2 regions of the Streptomyces sp. AB3(2024) genome follow, and region 2 is predicted to be linked to the other one. Evidence: riboswitches for the same ligand, from Rfam matches in the RefSeq annotation. Region 2 holds a riboswitch; the other holds the start of a gene.

Region 1 (7,318 bases), on a different contig from region 2:
CGCCGGGCACGGAGCGGGCCCTGCTGCGGTCCGCCGCCTGGCAGGACCTGGCGCTGGAGGGCCTGGGCACCTACCGCCACCCCGACTCGGCGATGCCCCCGCGCGAGGCCCTGGTCGTCGGCTACGGCACCCCGTCCGACAGCGCCTTCGCCCCGACCCTCGCGGCCCTGGTCGCCTCCCTGCCCTGACACCGTCCGGCGCGGCGCGGCCCGGACCGGCCGGGACGGCCGCCCCGGCCCGCCCGTCCCGGCCCGCCCGTCCCGGCCGGTCCGGGCCGGCTAGGCCTCCGGTTCGCCGAAGCGGGACAGGCCGAGCGCCCCCGCCACCGCCACCGCGAAGCCGAGCACCGCCAGCCAGGTGAAGCCCTCGCGGGTGCTGTCGCCGAGCCAGGCCACGCCGACCACCGCCGGGCCGATCGTCTCGCCCAGGACCAGGCCGGCGGTCGCCGCCGTCACCGAGCCGCGCTGCAGGGCGGAGGTGAGGAGCAGGAAGCCCGCCGCGCCGCCCAGCAACAGGGCGTACAGCGCCGGGTTGCGCAGCTCCTGCCGGGAGAGGGAGTCGACGAGCCGGACGGACACCTCCACCACCCCGAAGCCCGTCCCCGCCGCCAGGCCCAGCACCAGCGCCCGCGAGCGGTCCGGCAGCCGGCCCGCGGCCGCGCCCACCAGCAGTACCAGCCCCGCCACCGCCAACAGCCCCAGCTTCAGCGCGAACGACCCGGTCTCGGAGCCCTCCTCGCCGGACGCCAGCCCCAGCATCAGCAGCCCCGCGCACACCACCCCCACCGCACCCCACTCCAGCCCCGACAGCCGTACCCGCAGCAGCCGCGCCGAGACCACCGCCGTGACGGCCAGACTGGAGGCGAGCGCCGCGCCCACCGCGTAGATCGGGATGTGGCGCAAGGCGATGATCTGGAGCACGAAGCCGACCGCGTCCAGGCCGAGCCCGGCCAGGTACCGCCACTGCCGCACGGCCCGTAGGAACAGCGCGGTGTCCACCCCCGAGCCCGTGCCCGGCTCCGCGGTCCGCGCCGCGACGGCCTGGAGCACCGACGCCGTACCGAAGCAGACGGCCGCGCCCAGCGCGCAAAGCATCCCAATCAACACGAACCGACTCTAGGCCCCGACCTGGGCGCGCACCCGTGACAAGGGTGTGACGACGGCCGGATTCCATCCCCCCGCGCCCCGATCTAGTCTGTCGGCCATGGACAGCAGCCCGACCGGCAGTACAGGCACAACCGGCAGTACCGCGAGCACAGGCACCACAGGCACCACAGACACCGCGGGACGCGCCGTCGTGCGCCGCCGCATGCGCTCCGGGGCGGTCGCCCTCGGCGGCATGGGCCTGCTCGCCGCCACCCTCGTGGCGTGCGGCAGCAGCGACCAGCCGGACAAGCGCTGTGCCTCCCGGTCGTCCCTGGACCACCTGAACATGAAGGAGTGCAGCAGCGGCGGCCGCGGCACCTACTACTACGGCGGCTCCGTCAGCAAGGGCAAGGTCTCCGGCGGCAGCTTCGACAAGCCGTCCGTCACCCGCGGCGGCATCGGCGGCGGCAGCCACACCGGCTCCTCCGGCGGCTGAGCGCACCATGCGGCGGCACACCATCGAACCCCGCCCCGACTGGCAGCAGACCGTCGAGGAGCAGGGCCTGATCTACCCCCTGACCCGCTATCCCGACGACTCCCTGCGCCCCTACTGGGACGAGAGCGCGTACTACTCCTTCTCCCTCCCGGAGGTCGAGGCGCTGGAGGGGGTCGTCGAGGAGCTGCACGCCATGTGCCTGGCCGCGGCGGCGCACATCGTCGAGCACGACCGCTTCGCGGACCTCGGCATCACCGATCCGAAGCTGGCCGGCCTGATCGCCGAGTCCTGGCACCGCCGCGCCGAACAGCCCTCCCTCTACGGCCGTTTCGACCTGCGCTACGACGGCGACGGGCCGGCCAAGCTGCTGGAGTACAACGCCGACACCCCCACCTCCCTGGTGGAGGCGGCGAGCCCGCAGTGGTTCTGGATGGAGGAGCGCTTCCCCGGCGCCGACCAGTGGAACTCCCTCCACGAGCGGCTCGTCGAGGCCTGGCGACGCCAGGCGGAGCTGCTGCCGCCCGGTCCGCTGCACTTCGCGCACTCCGAGACCGACGAGCTCGGCGAGGACCTGATGACGGTGGCCTACCTCCAGGAGACCGCCGAACAGGCCGGCCTGGAGACCCACGCCCTGTCGGTCGAACAGATCGGCTGGGACAGCCTCTCGGGCCGGTTCGTCGACGAGAAGCTCCGCTTCATCCGCGGCTGCTTCAAGCTCTACCCGTGGGAGTGGCTGGCCGAGGACACCTTCGGCCCGCAGGTCCTGGACACCTACGACCACGGGGGCGGCTCCGGCACCACCGCCTGGATCGAGCCCCTGTGGAAGATGCTGCTCGCGAACAAGGCGCTGCTGGCGGTCCTGTGGGAGCTCTTCCCGGAGCACCCCAACCTGCTGCCCGCCTACCTCGACGGCCCGCGCGAACTCGCCGGGGCCGACGCGGCCGGCTACGCGGCCAAGCCCCTGCTGGGCCGCGAGGGCGCCGGGGTCACCCTCCACGGACCGGGCGGGGAGGGCGGGCCCTTCGTCCCGGCCGAGGGGGAGACGTACGTCTTCCAGGCGCTGGCGCCGCTGCCCGACTTCGACGGCAACCGGGTCGTCCTCGGCGCGTGGGTGGTCGAGGAGGAGGCGGCGGGCCTCGGGATCAGGGAATCGGCGGGGCCGGTCACGGACGAGTACGCCCGCTTCCTGCCCCACGTCATCCTCTAGTGCCGGGCCGGGCGCCGTGACCCGGTGAACCTTTCCGGCCACGGCACCGGGTCACCTTCCGGCGGACACCGGCGCGGCTACGCCAGTACCTGCCGCAGCCGGTCCAGGCCCCAGTCCAGGTCCTCCTTGCCGATCACCAGCGGCGGTGCGATGCGGATCGTCGATCCGTGGGTGTCCTTCACCAGCACCCCGAGCTCCATCAGCTTCTCGGAGATCTGCCGGCCCGTGCCGCGGGAGGGGTCGATGTCGACCCCCGCCCACAGGCCGCGGCCGCGGACGGCGGTCACCGCACCTCCGCCGACCAGCAGGTTCAGCTCCCGGTGCAGGTGGTCGCCGAGTTCGGCGGCTCGTTGCTGGTACTCGCCGGAGCGCAGCATCGCGATCACCTCCAGGGCGACGGCGCAGGCCAGCGGGTTGCCGCCGAAGGTGGACCCGTGCTCTCCCGGCCGGAACACCCCGAGCACGTCCCGGTCGGCGACCACGGCGGAGACGGGGACCACCCCGCCGCCCAGCGCCTTGCCGAGGACGTACACGTCGGGGACGACGCCCTCGTGCTCGCAGGCGAAGGTCTTCCCGGTCCGGCCCAGGCCCGACTGGATCTCGTCGGCCATGAAGAGCACGTTCCGCTCGCGCGTCAGCTCCCGTACGCCGGCCAGGTACCCGGCGGGCGGCACCAGCACCCCGGCCTCGCCCTGGATCGGCTCCAGCAGCACCGCCACGGTGTTCTCGGTGACGGCGTGGGAGAGCGCGGTGAGGTCCCCGTACGGGACGATCTCGAAGCCGGGCGTGTAGGGACCGAAGTGGTCGCGGGCCTCGTGGTCCGTGGAGAAGGACACGATGGTGGTGGTGCGGCCGTGGAAGTTGTCGGCGGCCACCACGATCTTGGCGTGCCCGTCCGGTACGCCCTTGACCTCGTACCCCCACTTGCGGGCCGTCTTCACCGCCGTCTCCACGGCCTCCGCGCCCGTGTTCATGGGCAGCACCATCTCCTTGCCGCACAACTCGGCGAGCTGCGTGCAGAAGTCCGCGAAACGGTCGTGGAAGAAGGCGCGGGAGGTGAGGGTGACCCGCTCCAGCTGGTCGTGGGCGGCGTCGATCAGACGGCGGTTGCCGTGGCCGAAGTTGAGCGCCGAGTACCCGGCGAGCATGTCGAGGTACCGGCGGCCCTCCACGTCCGTCATCCACGCGCCCTCCGCCGAGGCGACGACGACGGGCAGGGGGTGGTAGTTGTGCGCGCTGTGCTCGTCGGCGGAGCGGATGGCATCAGCAGTTCTCGACACGGGGTCTCCGATCGTCCGTCTGGCCGGTGACGTGGGTGGCGTCCTTTCTATCGTCGCTCGGATCGCGGACGGAGAAACCTTCTTTCCGGCGCGCCCGCTAAGGTGTCCGGTACGCACGGCGACTGGCGTACGGAGAACCAACTCCGGGGGAGTCGTGCGCGCACGACCGCACACAGGGCCGCTCGCCTGGGCCTCGCGGGGACGAGAGACGACATCGACCCCGGAGGAGCCGCCATGAGCGCGAACCACCGTCATCCCGCACGCCGCCACCCTTCCCTTTGGGCCACCGACCCCGAGCTGGCGTCCTTCATCGCCGCCGAGGAGGGCCTCCAGGCGGAGACCCTGCGCCTGATCCCCAGTGAGAACTACGTCTCCGCCGCCGTGCTGGAGGCCTCCGGCACGGTGCTCCAGAACAAGTACAGCGAGGGCTATCCGGGCCGCCGCTACTACGAGGGCCAGCAGAACATCGACCGGGTCGAGGCCCTCGCCGTCGAGCGGGCCAAGGGCCTGTTCGGGGTGGACCACGCGAACGTCCAGCCGTACTCGGGGTCCCCGGCGAACCTCGCCGTCTACCTGGCCTTCGCCAAGCCCGGCGACACGGTGATGGGCATGGCCCTGCCGATGGGCGGGCACCTCACCCACGGCTGGGGGGTCTCCGCGACGGGCTCCTGGTTCCGCGGGGTCCAGTACGGCGTGCGCCCGGAGGACGGCCGGATCGACTACGACGCGGTGCGCGCGCTGGCCCTCGCCGAACGACCGAAGATCATCTTCTGTGGCGGCACGGCCCTGCCGCGGACCATCGACTTCGCGGCCTTCGCCTCGATCGCCGAGGAGGCGGGCTCGGTCCTCGTCGCGGACGTGGCACACATCGCGGGCCTGATCGCGGGCGGCGCCCACCCGTCCCCGGTCGGGCACGTGGACGTGGTCTCGACGACCACCCACAAGACCCTGCGCGGGCCGCGCGGAGCGATGCTGATGTGCAAGGAGGAGCACGCGAAGGCCATCGACAAGGCGGTCTTCCCGGGTCTCCAGGGCGGTCCCCACAACCAGACGACCGCGGGCATCGCGGTCGCCCTGCACGAGGCGGCGCAGCCGGCGTTCACGGCGTACGCCCACGCGGTCGTGGCCAACGCGAAGGCGCTGGCCGCCGCGCTGCTGGAGCGGGGCTTCGACCTCGTCTCGGGCGGCACCGACAACCACCTGATCCTGATGGACCTCACCTCGCGCGGGGTGGCGGGCAAGGTCGCGGCGAAGGCCCTGGACCGGGCGGGGATCGTCGTGAACTACAACACCGTGCCGTTCGACCCGCGCAAGCCGTTCGACCCGTCGGGCATCCGGATCGGCACCCCGTCGCTGACGTCCCGCGGCCTGACCGCGGAGCACATGCCCGTCGTCGCCGACTGGATCTCGCGGTCGGTGGACGCGGCCGCCAAGGGCGACGAGCCGGCCCTCGCCGCCGTCCGCTCCGAGGTCGGCGACCTGATGGCCGCCTTCCCGGCGCCCGGACTCCCGCTGTAGCCGCCGTGCCGCCGCCGGGACCGTACCCGTCCCGGCGGCGGCATCCGGCCACCCCAGGGAATCGGTCGCTCGGCCGGGGCGGGATCCGGCCGCCCCGCTACCGCCCGGTACGTGGGCAGGGGCCGGGCGGGACCCCGGGAGCGGGTCCGGGCCCGGTCGCGCCGGGACGCGGCGGCGGCAGGGTTCCGGCCAGCGCGGGGCCGGAGCGCGCCCCCGCACCTGAGAGAATGAAGCCATGGCTTCTGATCGTCCTCGCGCGCTCTCCGGCATCCAGCCCACCTCCGGTTCGTTCCACCTCGGGAACTACCTCGGAGCCATCCGCCAGTACGTCGCCCTGCAGGAGACGCACGACGCCTTCTACATGGTGGTCGACCTGCACGCGATCACCATGCCGCAGGATCCCAAGGACCTGCGGGCGAACACCCGCCTCTCCGCGGCGCAGCTCCTCGCGGCCGGTCTGGACCCGGACCGCTGCACGCTCTTCATCCAGAGCCACGTGCCGGAGCACGCCCAGCTCGGCTGGGTCATGAACTGCATCACCGGTTTCGGCGAGGCCAGCCGGATGACGCAGTTCAAGGACAAGTCCGCCAAGTCGGGCGCGAACAACGCCACCGTCGGCCTGTTCACGTACCCGATCCTCCAGGTCGCCGACATCCTCCTCTACCAGGCGGACTCCGTCCCGGTCGGCGAGGACCAGCGCCAGCACATCGAGCTGACCCGCGACCTCGCGGAGCGCTTCAACCAGCGCTTCGGCGCCACCTTCACGCTCCCCGCGGCGCACATCGTCAAGGAGGTCGCGAAGATCTACGACCTCCAGGACCCGGCGATCAAGATGTCGAAGTCGGCGTCCTCGCCCAAGGGCCTGATCAACCTCCTCGACGAGCCGAAGGTCACCGAGAAGAAGATCAAGAGCGCGGTCACCGACACCGAGGCCGTGGTCCGTTTCGACACGGAGAACAAGCCCGGCGTCAGCAACCTGCTCACGATCTACTCCACCCTCACGGGCGAGAGCATCCCCGCCCTGGAAGCCGCGTACGAGGGCAAGGGTTACGGAGCGCTCAAGACGGACCTCGCGGGCGTGATGGTCGATTTCGTCACACCGTTCAAGCAGCGGACCCAGGAGTACCTGGACGACCCGGAGACCCTGGACTCCTTGCTGGCCAAGGGCGCGGAGAAGGCCAGGGCGGTCGCCGCCGAGACCCTGGCGCAGACCTACGACCGCCTCGGTTTCCTGCCCGCGAAGCACTGACGGACCGGCGCCCCTGGCGGTCGGGGGGGTGCTGGCGCCACACTGAGGCGGCAGCATCCCGCACACAGACGGAGGAGACATACGTGGGGACCGTAACGCTCGGCGTTTCGATCGCGGTCCCGGAGCCGTACGGCAGCCGTCTCCAGGGGCTGCGCGCCGGCTTCGGGGACGCCGCCGCGCACGGCATCCCCACGCACGTCACCCTCGTACCGCCGACCGAGGTGGAGGCGGACCGGCTGCCCGCGATCCGCGCCCACCTGACCGAGGTCGCCGGGGCCTTCCGGTCCTTCCCGATGCGGCTTGAAGGGACGGGAACCTTCCGTCCCCTCTCGCCGGTCGTCTACGTCCGGCTCGTCGAGGGCGCCCCGGACTGCACCCGCCTCCAGGGCCGGGTCCGCGACCCGCAGGGGCCGGTCGACCGGGAGCTGGCGTTCCCGTACCACCCGCACGTCACGGTCGCCCACGGGATCTCCGAGGAGGCGA
Region 2 (7,318 bases):
AGCGGACGCGGTTCCCGGGCCACGGCCTGGCTCGGGGCGCTCGGCGTGGGCGGCATCCGGCGGTCCGAGGTCGACTCCGGTCTCGTCTACGCGACGCGGATCTTCGAAGCCCCGGCCGGGGCGCACGCGGCGGGGTTCCCCATCGTCAACGTGCAGTCCGATCCCCGCGTGCCCGTACCCGGGCGGACGGGCACGATCGTGCCCATCGAGGACGGCCGGTGGCAGGCCACCCTCTCCGGCACCCGGGGCGGCGAGCCGACCGGGGACCCCGACCTGTTCGTCCCCTTCGCCAAGGGGCTGCGGGACCCGGTCGTCGGCGATCTGCTGGAGGGCAGGAAGCCCCTGTCGGACGTCGCCGTCACCCGGGGCAACGCCAACCGCCGCGTCTTCTTCGAGAAGGCGGAGCTGCCCGACGGCTTCTTCGCCGTCGGAGACGCCGTCGCCACCTTCAACCCGCTGTACGGGCAGGGCATGTCGGTCGCCGCGCAGGGGCTGCTGGCCGTACGGGAACTGCTGCGGGCGAAAGGGCTCGGCCACCCGGGCACCGGCCGCGCGGCACAGCGGGCGCTCACCCCGCAGGTGAGCACCGCCTGGGAGCTCGCCACGACGCAGGACATCCGCTATCCGGGGGCCACCGGCATGGAGCCGCGGCCCGGGGCCGGGCTCCTCGACGCCTACGTCGGCCGGCTGATGACGGGCGCCACCACCGACGAGGTGCTCACCGCGGCCCTGTTCGACGTCATCACCATGAGCGACGCGCCGGCCCACTGGCTGCGCCCGTCGGTGCTCTGGCACGTGCTGCGCGCTTCGGACCGGGGCGCGTCGCCGGTGCCGCCGCTCACCGCGGCGGAGCGGGCCGTCGGCGGGCTCCCCCCGGCGGCCGGACCGGCGGAGCCGGTGGACGAGGCAGACCCGGCGGACCCCGCCGACCCCCTCGGGCAGAGCCGGTGAGCGGCGGGATCCTGGTGCAGCTGCCGGGCATCCTGATGGTCCTGGCACTGCTGATCAAGGCCCCGAGCATGCGCCGGGACTGGGACCAGCCCCTGAACCGGACGGCGTGCGCGCTGCTCGTCCTGGGCGCCCCCATCAACTTCCTGGCGTCGCCGCCGACGATCTCGGCGGTCAACCGTTTCACCGGCGTGGTCAACTTCTCCGCCCCGCTGGTGTTCTGCCTGGCCACGCTGTTCTCCGGGGCGTGCGTCGTCCTCGTCCTGCAGTGGCGCGGCGGGCCGCCCGCGGCCGTGCGACGGGCCACGCGGCGGACGATCGCCGTCTTCGGCACGGCGGCCGTCGCGATCGTCGCCCTGTTCGTGATCGGCGACGCGCCGGTGGAACGGCTCCGGGACCTGGACGTGTACTACGCCACGACGCCCTGGATCCGCGAGATGATCGTCTGCTTCCTGGTGGCGCACACCGTGGGCACCTCGGCGCTGACCTGGCTGTGCGGGAAGTGGCTGGGGCGTGCGGACCGCTCGCTGCGCCCGTTGCGCTGCGGGCTGGCCCTGATCGTGCTCGGCGGGGCGCTGGACCTGTCCTACCTCGCCGCGAAGTGGGCCGCGGTGGCCGCCCGCTGGGCCGGCCGCGACTGGGTGTACCTGTCGACGGACGTGGCGCCCCCGCTGGCCGCCGCGGCCGGTGTGATGGTCGGGGCGGGGTTCATCGTGCCCCTGGCCGGCGGCTCGGAGGCCTGGCGGGACTTCAGCCAGTACCGCAGGCTGCGGCCGCTGTGGAAAGCGCTGCGCGGGTTCGCGTCCCGCAACGTGACGACGGTCCCGCTGACCTGGTGGTCACCGGTGGGGATCCGGCTGGTCCACCGCGAGTCGGTGATCGACGACGGGCTGCTGGCCCTGGCCGGCTGGTTCGACCCCGAGGTGCGTGCGCAGGCGTACGGGGCCGCGCGCCGGCAGGGCCTGGACGAGCCGGCCGCCTCGGTGGTGGCGGACGCCGCCATGCTCGCCGCGGCCTGCCGGCTGCGGGCGGCCGCCGACCGGGACGGCGCCGACGGCCCTGCGGCCGGGACGGGGCGGACGGACGCCGGCCGGCACCGGCTGGACTCCCAGCCGCTGACGGCGCTCGCCCGGGAGTTCCGCGCGTCCCCGATCGTGGCGGCGGCCCGCCGGGGAGCGCCGGCGACGGGCTGAGCCGTCCGGCGGGGCCCGGCGCGCCCGGCCGGGCTCGGTGCCCCCCTCCGCAGCCCCGCGCGGACACGGCGAACGCCCCGGACCGGAGGGTCCGGGGCGTTCGCGGTACCGCGTACGCGTCGGACCGGAGGGTCCGGGGCGTTCGCGGTACCGCGTACGCGTCGCGTGCGGTGGGGGTCAGAGGGCCGCGAGGTCCAGGCCGGCCTGCGCCGCCGCGGCGTGCACCGTCTGCTCCAGCAGGACGGCGATGGTCATCGGGCCGACGCCGCCGGGCACCGGGGTGATCAGGGAGGCGCGGGCCGCAGCCGACTCGAAGTGGACGTCGCCGACGTTGCCCTCGTTGTAGCCGGCGTCGAGCACGACCGCGCCCGGCTTGATGTCCTCGCCGCGGATGAACTCGGCCTTGCCCACGGCGGCGACCAGCACGTCGGCCTGGCGCACGATCGAGGGCAGGTCCACGGTGCGGGAGTGACAGTAAGTGACCGTTGCGTTGCGCTCCAGCAGCAGCATGCCGGCCGGCTTGCCCAGGATGGCGCTGCGGCCGACGACGACGGCGTGCTTGCCCGTGAGGTCGACGTCATAGGCCTCCAGGAGGCGCATGATGCCGCCGGGGGTGCAGGAGACGAAGCCCGGCAGTCCGAAGCCCATGGCGGCGAAGGAGTGCATGGTGACCCCGTCGACGTCCTTGCCCGGGGCGATGGCCTCGAAGGCGGCGCGCTCGTCGATGTGGTGCGGGACGGGGTGCTGGAGCAGGATGCCGCTGATCTCCGGGTCCTCGGAGAGCGCGGTGAGGGCCGCGACCAGCTCCTCCGTGGTGGTGGAGGCGGGCAGCTCCACGTGGCGGGAGGTGATCCCGGCCTTGGTGCAACGGTTTTGCTTCATGCGCACGTAGGTGACGGACGCGGGGTCCTCGCCGACGAGGACGGTGGCGAGGCAGGGCGCGGTGCCGGTGCGCTCGGTGATCTTCGCCGCGAGCGCGGCGGTCTGCTCGGAGATGCGGCGGGCGAGGGCGGTGCCGTCCATCAGCTGGGCAGTGGCGGTCGTCATGGGGTCTCCTGAACGTCGCTGCGGATCGCGGATCGCCCAGGCGCGCGGCAGTCGACGTACGGAGGTGGGTACGCCGGGCCGCTCCCCGGTGGTGATCCACCCGAACGCCAGTCACGGCCCGCCGCACAGTCTAGTCGACATATCCGGTGGTCCGCCGGGGCCCGACCTGGGACGATCGGGGCATGACACGCACTTTCGACCATCTCGTCGCCGAGGCCGAGACCGTCTCCGTGGACGGCTGGGACTTCTCCTGGCTGGACGGCCGGGCCACCGAGCAGCGGCCCTCCTGGGGATACCAGCGACTGCTGGCCGAGCGACTGGCACGGGTCAGGTCCGTCCTGGACGTCCAGACCGGCGGGGGCGAGGTGCTGGCGGGCGCGGGCCCCCTTCCCCCGCTGGCGGCGGCCACGGAGTCCTGGCCGCCGAACATCGACCGGGCGACCCGGCTGCTGCACCCGCTCGGCGCGGTGGTGGTGGCCGACGCCGACGAGCCGCCGCTGCCCTTCGGCGACGAGGCCTTCGAGCTGGTCACCAGCCGGCACCCGGTGACCATCTGGTGGGAGGAGATCGCGCGGGTGCTGACACCGGGCGGGACGTACCTCTCGCAGCAGGTCGGACCGGCCAGCGTGTTCGAGCTCGTCGAGTACTTCCTGGGCCCGCAGCCGCAGGAGGTGCGCCGTGCCCGCCACCCCGACGACGCGGTCGCCGACGCCACGAAGGCGGGCCTGGAAGTCGTCGATCTGCGCTCCGAGCGGCTGCGGACGGAGTTCCACGACATCGGAGCCGTGATCTACTTTCTCCGGAAGGTGATCTGGATGGTGCCCGGCTTCACGGTCGGGCAGTACCGGGACCGGCTGCGCGAGCTCCACGAACGGATCGAGCGCGAGGGCCCGTTCGTCGCGCACACCGCCCGTTTCCTGATCGAAGCTCGCAAAACGGACTGAGGTCGGACCGGCGGAAGGCGTGAATCCGGCGCGGACGGATCCACGCGGAATCGGTTGCGCGGCCACAGCGTGGCGCAGGTCACTCAATTCAGCGCGTAACGAATCGACTCGGGCATGCGATGAACCGACAGGTGTCCTCGCGCGGCCCCGGAATACAGACCCCCCTCGGGTCTGTTTCCCGAGTTCGCGCGATGATGTCCCGCCCACCCCTTATCTGTTCGCAACGAGAGGCTCCTTGTGTCGCTCAGCCCGTCCCGTACGTTCCCTCCGGAGATCGCCGAATCGGAGGCCCTCGTCGCGCTCGTCGAGCGCGGCCGCGAGCAGGGTCACATCAACGGTGACGATGTGCGCCAGGCCTTCGAGGCCGGCCGCATCCCGGTGGACCAGTGGAAGCGGGTCCTGCGCAGCCTGAACCAGGTCCTGGACGAGGAGGGTGTCGCCCTCCACGTCAGCGCCGCCCCCGCCACCAAGGCCGCTGCCAAGAAGCCCCGCAAGGCGGCCGCCGCCCCCGCCCGTACCGTGACGAAGAAGGCCGCCGCCCCGCCGCGCCCCATCGGCGCGCGCAAGACCTCGGCCACCGCCCCCGCCACCGCGGCGGCGATATCCGCTCCGTCGGCCGCCGCCACCGGGGACGAGGCGACGGCCGAGGCCGCCGCCGAGCCGAAGAAGCGCACGGTCAAGAAGACCGCCGCCAAGAAGGCCACGGCCACCAAGAAGACCGCCGCCACGAAGAAGGCCGGCGCCAAGGACGCGGACGACGCCGAGAACCCGGGCGCCGAGGGCGAGGACTGGGCCGCCGAGGACCTCGCCGACGAGGCCGAGGAGGAGACGCCCAAGGCGACCGGAACCCAGGGCTTCGTGCTGTCCGACGACGACGAGGACGACGCCCCGGCGCAGACCGTCATGGTCGCCGGTGCCACCGCCGACCCCGTCAAGGACTACCTGAAGCTGATCGGCAAGGTGCCGCTGCTCAACGCCGAGCAGGAGGTCGAGCTCGCCAAGCGCATCGAGGCGGGTCTCTTCTCCGAGTACAAGCTCGAAGAGGAGGAGGACCACAAGCCCGCGTTCAAGCGCGAGCTGGAGATCCTCGTCGAGGACGGCCGGCGCGCCAAGAACCACCTGCTGGAGGCCAACCTCCGCCTCGTGGTCTCGCTGGCCAAGCGCTACACCGGCCGCGGCATGCTCTTCCTGGACCTGATCCAGGAGGGCAACGTCGGCCTGATCCGCGCCGTGGAGAAGTTCGACTACACCAAGGGCTTCAAGTTCTCCACGTACGCGACCTGGTGGATCCGGCAGGCGATCACGCGTGCCATGGCCGACCAGTCGCGCACGATCCGCATCCCCGTCCACATGGTCGAGATCATCAACAAGCTGGCGCGCGTCCAGCGCCAGATGCTCCAGGACCTCGGCCGGGAGCCCACTCCGGAGGAGCTGGGCAAGGAACTCGACATGACCCCCGAGAAGGTCATCGAGGTCCAGAAGTACGGCCGCGAGCCGATCTCCCTGCACACCCCCCTGGGTGAGGAGGGCGACAGCGAGTTCGGTGACCTCATCGAGGACTCCGAGGCGGTCGTCCCGGCCGACGCGGTGTCCTTCACCTTCCTCCAGGAGCAGCTCCAGTCGATCCTGGGCACGCTCTCGGAGCGCGAGGCGGGCGTCGTGTCCATGCGCTACGGCCTCAACGACGGGCAGCCGAAGACCCTGGACGAGATCGGCCGCGTGTACGGGGTCACCCGTGAGCGCATCCGCCAGATCGAGTCCAAGACCATGTCGAAGCTGCGCCACCCGTCGCGTTCGCAGGTGCTGCGCGACTACCTCGACTGAGTCGGCCGCCGGGCCCGAGGGCCCGGTGGCGGAACGCGGAAGCCCGCGCCGTTCGTACGGCGCGGGCTTCCGCGTTCCGGCCGCGTGCCTCAGGCGGCCGGGTGTTCGAGCATGTGTTTCAGCTTCTCCTCGCCCCGGGGCATCTCCTTGCGGGCGAAGGGCCGCACCAGGAGCGGGACGAGGGCCCTGCCGACTCCGTGGCCCTCGAAGTCCATGGCGAGGGTCACCCGGGAGCGCCGGCCGTCGCCGAGGGGTTCGATGGTGCCCCGCACGTCGGGCCGCACGGGGCCGTCGATCCCGTGCAGGTGCCAGCTCCTGGGCGGGTCCAGTTCCAGGAACTCGATGGTCGTGGGGAACTCCCGCCCGCCGATCCGCCGGGTGATCTCGACCCGGGAGCCGACGTGGACCGGCATGTCGCCCAGCGGGTGGACCGACACCGCGCTGTCCTGCCATTCCGGCAGGTGCGTCGGGTCCGTCACGTAGGAGTAGACCTCCGCCGGGCTGCGGGAGATGTCGATGGTTTCTCTGATCGCCGACATCGCGACCCCTTTCCGACCCCCTGGACGGTCCCCTCTGACCACGCTACTCCGCAGGTCAGGCAGGGGCCCGGTGCTTGCGGGCGGCCATCAGCGCGTAGAGCAGGACGCCCGCGAAGAGGAAGAGCACGCCCTGGTAGACGGCCGCGTAGCCGGATCCGGCGACCAGCCACATCGAGAAGGCGAAGGCCAGGGCGGCGAGGACGGCGTCCCGCACCAGCTGACCGCGCCGGACCCGCTCGCTCCGGCCGGAGGCCAGGAAGTAGAGCTGCGCGGCGGTGGACAGCAGGTAGGGGACGGTGGCCGTGAAGGTGGTGACGAGCACCAGCATCTCGAAGACGCCCGCAGAGCCGGCCGTGTAGTTGTAGACGGTCAGGGCGGAGGCCAGCACGGCCGTGACCAGGACGCCGACCACCGGGACCCCGCGCTTCTTCGTCTCGAAGACCTTCGGGAAGAGCCCGTCCCGGGCGGCGGCGTACGGGGTCTGCGCGCTGAGCAGGGTCCAGCCGTTGAGCGCGCCGACCATCGAGATCACCGCGGCGCAGGCGACGGCCGTGCCGCCCCAGGTGCCGCCGAACATCGCGTTGACGGCGTCGGAGAAGGGGGCCTGGGAGGAGACGAGCTTCTCGTGGGCGACCAGCCCGAAGACGGAGAGGGTGCCGAGGAGGTAGACGACCGCGGCGCCCGCCGTGCCCAGGATGGTGGCCCGGCCGACGTTGCGGGCCGGGTCGCGGACCTCGCCCGCGCTCACCGCGGCGGATTCCACGCCGAGGTAGCTGAAGAGCAGGATCGCGGCGGAGGCCGAGACGGCCCCGACGGGGCTCTG

What was found. A riboswitch is a leader RNA that binds a small molecule or an ion and turns the genes downstream of it on or off. The one in region 2 is predicted to bind ZMP and ZTP.
Region 1: it holds a riboswitch for ZMP and ZTP, as region 2 does, so the genes downstream of both, glyA (serine hydroxymethyltransferase) here and ACEPPI_RS35745 (bifunctional 5,10-methylenetetrahydrofolate dehydrogenase/5,10-methenyltetrahydrofolate cyclohydrolase) in region 2, are expected to answer to the same signal.

Annotation. Positions count from the first base shown of each region.
Region 1 is NZ_JBGWAB010000057.1:19,618-26,935, forward strand. Features, by position in the region: gene ACEPPI_RS22075 (PLP-dependent aminotransferase family protein) at 1-188, shown strand, start outside; gene ACEPPI_RS22080 (DMT family transporter) at 279-1,094, opposite strand; gene ACEPPI_RS22085 (hypothetical protein) at 1,297-1,581, shown strand; gene ACEPPI_RS22090 (glutathionylspermidine synthase family protein) at 1,589-2,788, shown strand; gene rocD (ornithine--oxo-acid transaminase) at 2,866-4,068, opposite strand; ZMP/ZTP riboswitch at 4,177-4,267, shown strand; gene glyA (serine hydroxymethyltransferase) at 4,303-5,586, shown strand; gene trpS (tryptophan--tRNA ligase) at 5,822-6,835, shown strand; gene ACEPPI_RS22110 (2'-5' RNA ligase family protein) at 6,919-7,318, shown strand, end outside.
Region 2 is NZ_JBGWAB010000156.1:7,400-14,717, reverse strand. Features, by position in the region: gene ACEPPI_RS35755 (NAD(P)/FAD-dependent oxidoreductase) at 1-951, shown strand, start outside; gene ACEPPI_RS35750 (MAB_1171c family putative transporter) at 948-2,141, shown strand; gene ACEPPI_RS35745 (bifunctional 5,10-methylenetetrahydrofolate dehydrogenase/5,10-methenyltetrahydrofolate cyclohydrolase) at 2,319-3,188, opposite strand; ZMP/ZTP riboswitch at 3,216-3,313, opposite strand; gene ACEPPI_RS35740 (methyltransferase domain-containing protein) at 3,371-4,132, shown strand; gene ACEPPI_RS35735 (RNA polymerase sigma factor) at 4,370-5,956, shown strand; gene ACEPPI_RS35730 (SRPBCC family protein) at 6,046-6,495, opposite strand; gene ACEPPI_RS35725 (amino acid permease) at 6,551-7,318, opposite strand, start outside.